Regions from separate parts of the Pseudarthrobacter sp. B907 genome, predicted to be linked through region 2. Evidence: riboswitches for the same ligand, from Rfam matches in the RefSeq annotation. Region 2 holds a riboswitch; the other holds the start of a gene.
What was found. A riboswitch is a leader RNA that binds a small molecule or an ion and turns the genes downstream of it on or off. The one in region 2 is predicted to bind glycine.
Positions count from the first base shown of each region.

Region 1: it holds a riboswitch for glycine, as region 2 does, so the genes downstream of both, ABLI39_RS15940 (aminomethyl-transferring glycine dehydrogenase) here and gcvP (aminomethyl-transferring glycine dehydrogenase) in region 2, are expected to answer to the same signal.

Region 1 covers NZ_JBEEQE010000022.1:727-4,128, reverse strand. Annotated here, with positions in the region: gene ABLI39_RS15950 (MFS transporter) at 1-1,240, opposite strand, end outside; gene ABLI39_RS15945 (TetR family transcriptional regulator) at 1,309-1,848, shown strand; glycine riboswitch at 2,036-2,134, shown strand; glycine riboswitch at 2,136-2,250, shown strand; partial or broken gene ABLI39_RS15940 (aminomethyl-transferring glycine dehydrogenase) at 2,290-3,402, shown strand, end outside.
Region 2 covers NZ_JBEEQE010000013.1:106,439-109,840, reverse strand. Annotated here, with positions in the region: partial or broken gene gcvP (aminomethyl-transferring glycine dehydrogenase) at 1-1,482, opposite strand, end outside; glycine riboswitch at 1,532-1,629, opposite strand; glycine riboswitch at 1,630-1,729, opposite strand; glycine riboswitch at 2,012-2,109, shown strand; gene ABLI39_RS12435 (amino acid permease) at 2,266-3,402, shown strand, end outside.

The sequences.
Region 1 (3,402 bases), on a different contig from region 2:
CGGCCGCCGCGCCGGATTTCGCGGCCGGGACGGCACCCAAGATCAGGTCGTTGGAGATGGTCTCGGCCGCGCCGACGCCCAGGCAGAGCACCAGCAGCGCCGCCAGCAACATGCCGGGACCGGCGCCGTGGTCGCCCCCGGCCACCAGGGCATAGCCCGTGGCGCTCAACAGCAGCCCGCCGGCGACCACAAAGCCCGGGCGGACCTTGCGCACCAGCGGCACCGCGAGCAGGCCCGCGACAACCGTGGCGGCCAGGGCCGGAACCATCGCCAGGCCGGACTCCGACGGCGACTGGCCCTCGAGCAGCTGCAGGTGCTGGGCGAGGAAGAGAATAAAGCCGTTGTAGGAAAACAGCGCCAGCACGTTCGCCGTGATGGCGGTGCTGAAGACCGGGTTGCCAAAGAGGCTGAGGTCCAGCAGGGGAGCCGTCGCCGGCGAGGCTGCCAGCCGGCGCTGGCGGCGGACGAAGGCGTACCCCATCAGGAGACCGACGCCGATGGCGGCCAGCGCCTCCGGTTCCGGGCCGTGGGTCGCCAGGATCTTGATGCCGTACACTGCCGGGACCATGGCCAGCAGGGACAGGACGATGCTGGGTACGTCCACGGGGCCGGGCTTCGGGTCGCAGGATTCCGGGATCAGCGCCGGACCGAGGGCCAGCAGCGGCAGGATGATGGGCACCGCGACGAGGAGGACCGCACCCCACCAGAGGTGCTCCACCAGCCAGCCGCCCAGGATCGGGCCCAGCGCCGCGCCGCCGGAGAAGCCGGCGGCCCAGATCGCCACCGCGAGCCGCCGCCGGTTGGGCTCCGGAAAGATGTTCCGGATCAGCGACAGCGTGGATGGCATCAGCATGGCGCCGAAGAAACCGAGCCCGGCCCGGCCGGCGATCAGCCACTCCGCGCCGGGTGCAAAGGCCGTCACCGCGGAGACGGCCGCAAAGCCCGTGCTGCCGACCAGCAGCAGCCGCCGGCGGCCAATCCTGTCACCGAGGCTGCCCATCGCCACGAGCAGGCCGGCCAGGACCAGCGGGTAAGAGTCAACAATCCAGAGCAGTTCCACCCCGGTGGCATCCAGGCTTCGGGCAATCGCGGGCAGCGCGAACGTCAGGGCCGTGTTATCCACGGCCACCAGCAGCACCGGGAACATCAGCAGGGTGAGCGCCAGCCAGTCCCGCCAGGGCGCTCGCGGCTCCGGGGCTGCGGCCGTGCGGTCAGTTGCCGGCTGGAATACGGTGCTCATGAGAGATAACTGTACCGTCTGGACGGTATAGTTAAGAAATGCGCGTCCCGGCAGGCATGATGTAATCCATGGCCAGAAAACCCGTTGCCCGCGAAGCCGTCCTCGACGCCTTCGAATCGCTGCTCATCGCCGAAGGGGAACGCGCCGCGACGCTGGATGCGGTGGCCAGGCTGGCAGGTGTCTCCAAGGGCGGCCTGCTGTACCACTTCCCGAACAAGGAAGCCATGATCGCGGTGTTGCTCGAGCGCCTGGACCGGCTGCTCGCCGAAGACCTGGATGCCATGGCCGCCGCGCCGGAGGGGGCGGCGGCGTACTTCATCAAATCCTCCGTGTGGGCCGACACCCCGCTGGACCGGGTGTTTGTGGCCGCTACCCGGCTGGCCGAAGTGGCGCACGCTGAGACCCTGCAGCGGATGGCCGGGGTCCAGGCCAGCTGGCTGGCACTGCTCGCTGCCGACGTCGGACCTGCGATGGCCAAGGCTGTGCTGTACATGGGGGATGGGCTGTACTTCAACGCGATGCTCGCGCGGGCTCCCGGCGGGGCGCCGCCGGAGGTGGCCGGCGACGTCGACGGCCTGCTCGCCGCCGTCGAACGGCTGCGCGGCTGAGTGGGCGCTCCAACCCGGGGAGGCTCCCGCAGGTGTGGCGGGTTGGTGCGGGAGCGTCCCATCAGGGGGCCTGCGGCGGCACCCGAAGCGTGACCCGAACCGCTCCGTGCGCCGGAGTTTGCGGACGTGCCTCCGGCATAGGACAATGGGACTTGTGACTGCGGTCACGAGCAATTGAATATGCCTTTGATCTGCGGCGGGAGAGTTCTGCAAGTAGGTACAAGCAGGCGCCGTAGGAGCAAACCCTCCCCAGGAATCTCTCAGGCCCATGTACCGCCGCGGCAAGGCAACTCTGGAAAGCAGCAGGCACGCCCCGGGCGCGCCGTGCTCACCGACGGTGCAAGCGGAGCCTCGCGAAAGCGGTTGCGCGGAAACTCTCAGGTCCAATACAGAGCGGGGAGGAACCCGAATCAATGTGGCGTACCCTGCGCCGCCTTAGTTATGGAGTTCCTTGTGACTGTTACCTCAGCCTCCACGTCCTTCGTTGACCGGCACATCGGCGCCCGCCGCCAGGCCGACGTCGACACCATGCTGAAGGCTGTCGGCCACGACACCGTCGACGCGCTGGTGGACACCGCCGTTCCGAAGGACATCCGCCAGGACTCCGACCTGGCGCTCGCCGCGGCACTGAGCGAAGTCGAAGTCCTCGCCGAGCTGCGCAAGCTGGCCGCCAAGAACAAGACCGCCGTGCAGATGATCGGCCAGGGCTCCTACGACACCGTCACCCCGGCCGTGATCCGTCGCAATATCCTCGAAGCCCCGGCCTGGTACACCGCGTACACGCCGTACCAGCCCGAAATCTCGCAGGGCCGGCTCGAGGCGCTGCTGAACTTCCAGACCATGGTCCAGGACCTCGTGGGCCTGCCGATCGCCAACGCCTCGCTGCTGGACGAAGCCACCGCCGTCGCCGAGGCCGTGCTGATGATGCGCCGGGCCAACAAGAACAAGACGGCCCACGACGGCAAAACCGTCCTCGACGCCGACTGCCTGCCGCAGACCATCGCCATCGTCCAGGGCCGCGCCGAGGCCCTCGGCTTCGAAGTTGAGGTCGCAGACCTGTCCAAAGGCCTGCCCGAGGGCGTCATCAACGGCGTTGTGCTGCAGCAGCCGGGCGCTTCCGGCCGCGTGTTCGACCACACCGCCGTGATCGCCGAGGCCAAGGAACGCGGCGCGCTCGTCACGGTGGCGGCGGACCTGCTGTCCCTGACCCTCATCACCTCCCCGGGCGAGCAGGGTGCGGACATCGCCGTCGGCTCCGCCCAGCGCTTCGGCGTCCCGCTGTTCTTCGGCGGCCCGCACGCCGCCTACATGGCCGTAGCCAAGGGCCTCGAGCGCTCCATGCCCGGCCGCCTCGTCGGTGTCTCCAAGGACAACGCCGGCATGCCCGCCTACCGCCTGGCGCTGCAGACCCGCGAGCAGCACATCCGCCGCGAGAAGGCCACCTCCAACATCTGCACGGCCCAGGCGCTGCTGGCCATCGTGGCCTCGTTCTACGCCGTCTACCACGGCCCGGACGGGCTGAAGGCGATCGCCGAGACCGTCCACAACAACGCC
Region 2 (3,402 bases):
GAGGTCCCGGTCCGAGAGGCGGCGGATGTAGCGCAGCAGCTGGGTCTCGGAGCGGTGGGTGTTGAAGACCGGGTGCTGCAGGTAGTCGGAGGTGCGCAGCACCGAGTCGGGCAGCTCGAAGCCCTTGGCCTCCACGAGCGGACCGGCGCCAAAGGCGACGACCACAGCGGAGAGGACTTCCGGCGTCGTGGTTTCATCGACGGACACGCCAACTGTGTCCGCGTCGATGAGCCGCAGGTTGATGCCCCGGGCCTCGGCGGCGGCGATAGCCTTCGTGGCCTTGCCCGGCACCCGGACCGTGAGGGTGTCGAAGAAGGAGTCGCTTGCCAGTTCGCGGCCGGCAATTTTCAGTGTGGCGGCCAGGGCGCGGGCGTTGTTGTGGACGGCCTCGGCGATTGCCTTCAGCCCGTCCGGGCCGTGGTAGACGGCGTAGAAAGAGGACACGATGGCCAGCAGCGCCTGGGCGGTGCAGATGTTGGAGGTGGCCTTCTCGCGGCGGATGTGCTGCTCGCGGGTCTGCAGCGCCAGGCGGTAGGCGGGGATGCCGGCGTTGTCCTTGGAGACGCCGACGATCCGGCCCGGGAGCGTGCGTTCCATGCCCTCGCGGACCGCCATGTAGGCGGCGTGCGGGCCGCCGAAGAACAGCGGCACGCCGAAGCGCTGGGTCGAGCCGACGGCGATGTCCGCGCCCTGCTCGCCCGGGGGAGTGATGAGGGTCAGGGACAGCAGGTCCGCGGCCACGGTGACCAGTGCGCCGCGCTCCTTGGCCTCGGCGATCACACCGGACTGGTCCCAAACCCGGCCGGAGGCGCCCGGCTGCTGCAGCACAACGCCGTTGATGACGCCCTCGGGCAGGCCCTTGGATAGGTCGGCGACCTCAACCTCGAAGCCGAGGGCCTCGGCGCGGCCCCGGACGATGGCGATGGTCTGCGGGAGGCAATCGGCGTCGAGGACGGTTTTACCGTCGTGGGCGCCTGTTTTCTGACCTACGGTCTTCTTCGCCCGTCGCATCAGCAGCACGGCCTCGGCGACGGCGGTGGCCTCGTCGAGGAGGGAGGCGTTGGCAACCGGAAGCGCGGTGAGGTCCTGGACCATGGTCTGGAAGTTCAGCAGCGCCTCAAGCCGGCCCTGGGAAATTTCCGGCTGGTACGGCGTGTACGCGGTGTACCAGGCCGGGGCTTCGAGGATGTTGCGGCGGATCACGGCCGGGGTGACGGTGTCGTAGTAGCCCTGGCCGATCATCTGCACGGCGGTCTTGTTCTTGGCGGCCAGATTGCGCAGCTCGGCGAGGACTTCGACTTCGCTCAGCGCCGCGGCCAGGGTGAGGGGCTTTTCCTGGCGGATGGAATCGGGGACAGCAGTATCGACCAGGCCGTCGACACTGTCGTAGCCGACAGCCTTCAGCATGGTGTCGACGTCGGCCTCGCGGCGGGCGCCAATATGGCGGTCAGCGAAATTGGATGAAAGAGATTGAACCGTCAAGAGGAACTCCAAGGTTTGGCCGGCGCAAGGCGCCGGAAGGGACCGGGTTCCTCCCCGCTCTGTATTGGACCTGAGAGATTCCGCGGACCGTTGTCCGCTTGCACCGTCGGTGAGCCAGGAACTTTCCTGACTGCTTTCCAGAGTTGCCTCGCCGCGGCGGTACATGGGCCTGAGAGATTCCTGGGGAGGATTTGCTCCTACGGCGCCTGCCCGTTGGTGACGGGGAGGACTCTCCCGCCACGGCTCGAAAGGCATATTCGAATGTGGTGATTCGCCTCACACCGTACACGCCATCCCGGGGAGAGGCAACAATGCGGCCGCCGGGCAATGTCACATTTGCGGGGCTTGACTTTCCCGAGTGATCCATCACACACTGAGTCGGCCGGACGATGTCCTTCGAGGGTGATCCGGCCATGGTGGGTGCAGGTCCCGGCACATTCGGGGCACCGCACCCACGACGGCGCGCTTTGTTCGGAGCTAACCTCCACGCCACAGGGCCGTCGGTAACATTCACAAATGAACATGCCTATGATCTGCGGCGGGAGAGTCCTGCCGGTACATACAGCAGGCGCCGTAGGAGCAAATCCTCCCCAGGAATCTCTCAGGCCCATGTACCGCCGTGGCGAGGCAACTCTGGAAAGCAGCCAGGCACGTTCCTGGCTCACCGAAGGTGCAAGCGGGTCTGCGGGGGCAGGAACGCGGAAACTCTCAGGTCCAAGACAGAGCGGGGAGGAACCCGAATCATCGTGGCACCGAAGTGCCACTTGAACGATGGAGTTCCTTATGACGATTCAACGACCACCTTCGGCTCCGGTTGAAGCCCCCCACCTTGAGCGCCAGCTCAGCAACCGGCACATCCAGCTCATCGCGATCGGCGGCGCCATCGGCACCGGCCTGTTTATGGGCTCGGGAAAGACCATCTCGGCGGCCGGCCCTTCCGTAATCTTCGTCTACATGATCATCGGCTTTATGCTGTTCTTCGTCATGCGGGCCATGGGTGAGCTGCTGCTGTCCAACCTCCACTACAAGTCCTTCAGTGATTTCGCGGCGGACTTGCTTGGCCCCTGGGCCGGCTTCTTCACAGGCTGGACCTACTGGTTCTGCTGGGTGATCACCGGCATCGCCGACGTTATCGCCATCGCCGGATACTCCCAGGAGCTCTGGCCCGGGCTACCCCTGTGGATACCGGGACTGGTCACCGTCGCCATCCTGCTGCTGCTGAACCTGACCACGGTGAAGGCCTTCGGCGAGACCGAGTTCTGGTTCGCGCTGATCAAGATCATCGCCATCGCGGCGTTGATTATCGTGGGCCTGTTCATGATTTTCAGCGGATTCAGCTCCGACGCCGGACCCGCTACTTTCAGCAACCTGTGGAGCCACGGAGGCTTCTTCCCGAACGAGTTCATGGGCTTCGTCGCCGGCTTCCAGATCGCCGTGTTCGCCTTCGTGGGCATCGAACTGGTGGGCACCACTGCGGCAGAGGCCAAGGACCCGGAGAAGAACCTGCCCCGGGCCATCAACTCCATCCCGATCCGTGTACTGCTTTTCTACGTGGGCGCCCTCATCATCCTGATGTCCGTCATCCCCTGGACCCAGTTCGCCGCCGGACACAGCCCCTTCATCGCCATGTTCTCCCTGGCCGGCCTCGGGGCCGCTGCCACGGTCGTCAACCTGGTGGTCCTTTCCTCGGCGATGTCCTCGGCCAACTCCGGAATCTACTCCACGTCCCGGATGGTCTACGGCTTGGCCCAGGAAGGTGACGCGCCGGTCCGTTTCGGTGCCCTGTCGCGCCGCAAGGTTCCCCAGAATGCGCTGTTCCTGTCCTGCGTGCTGCTGCTGGCGGGTGTGGTCCTGATGTACGCCGGTGAGAACATCGGCAAGGCCTTTGAGATGGTCACCACCGTTTCCGCCGTCTGCTTC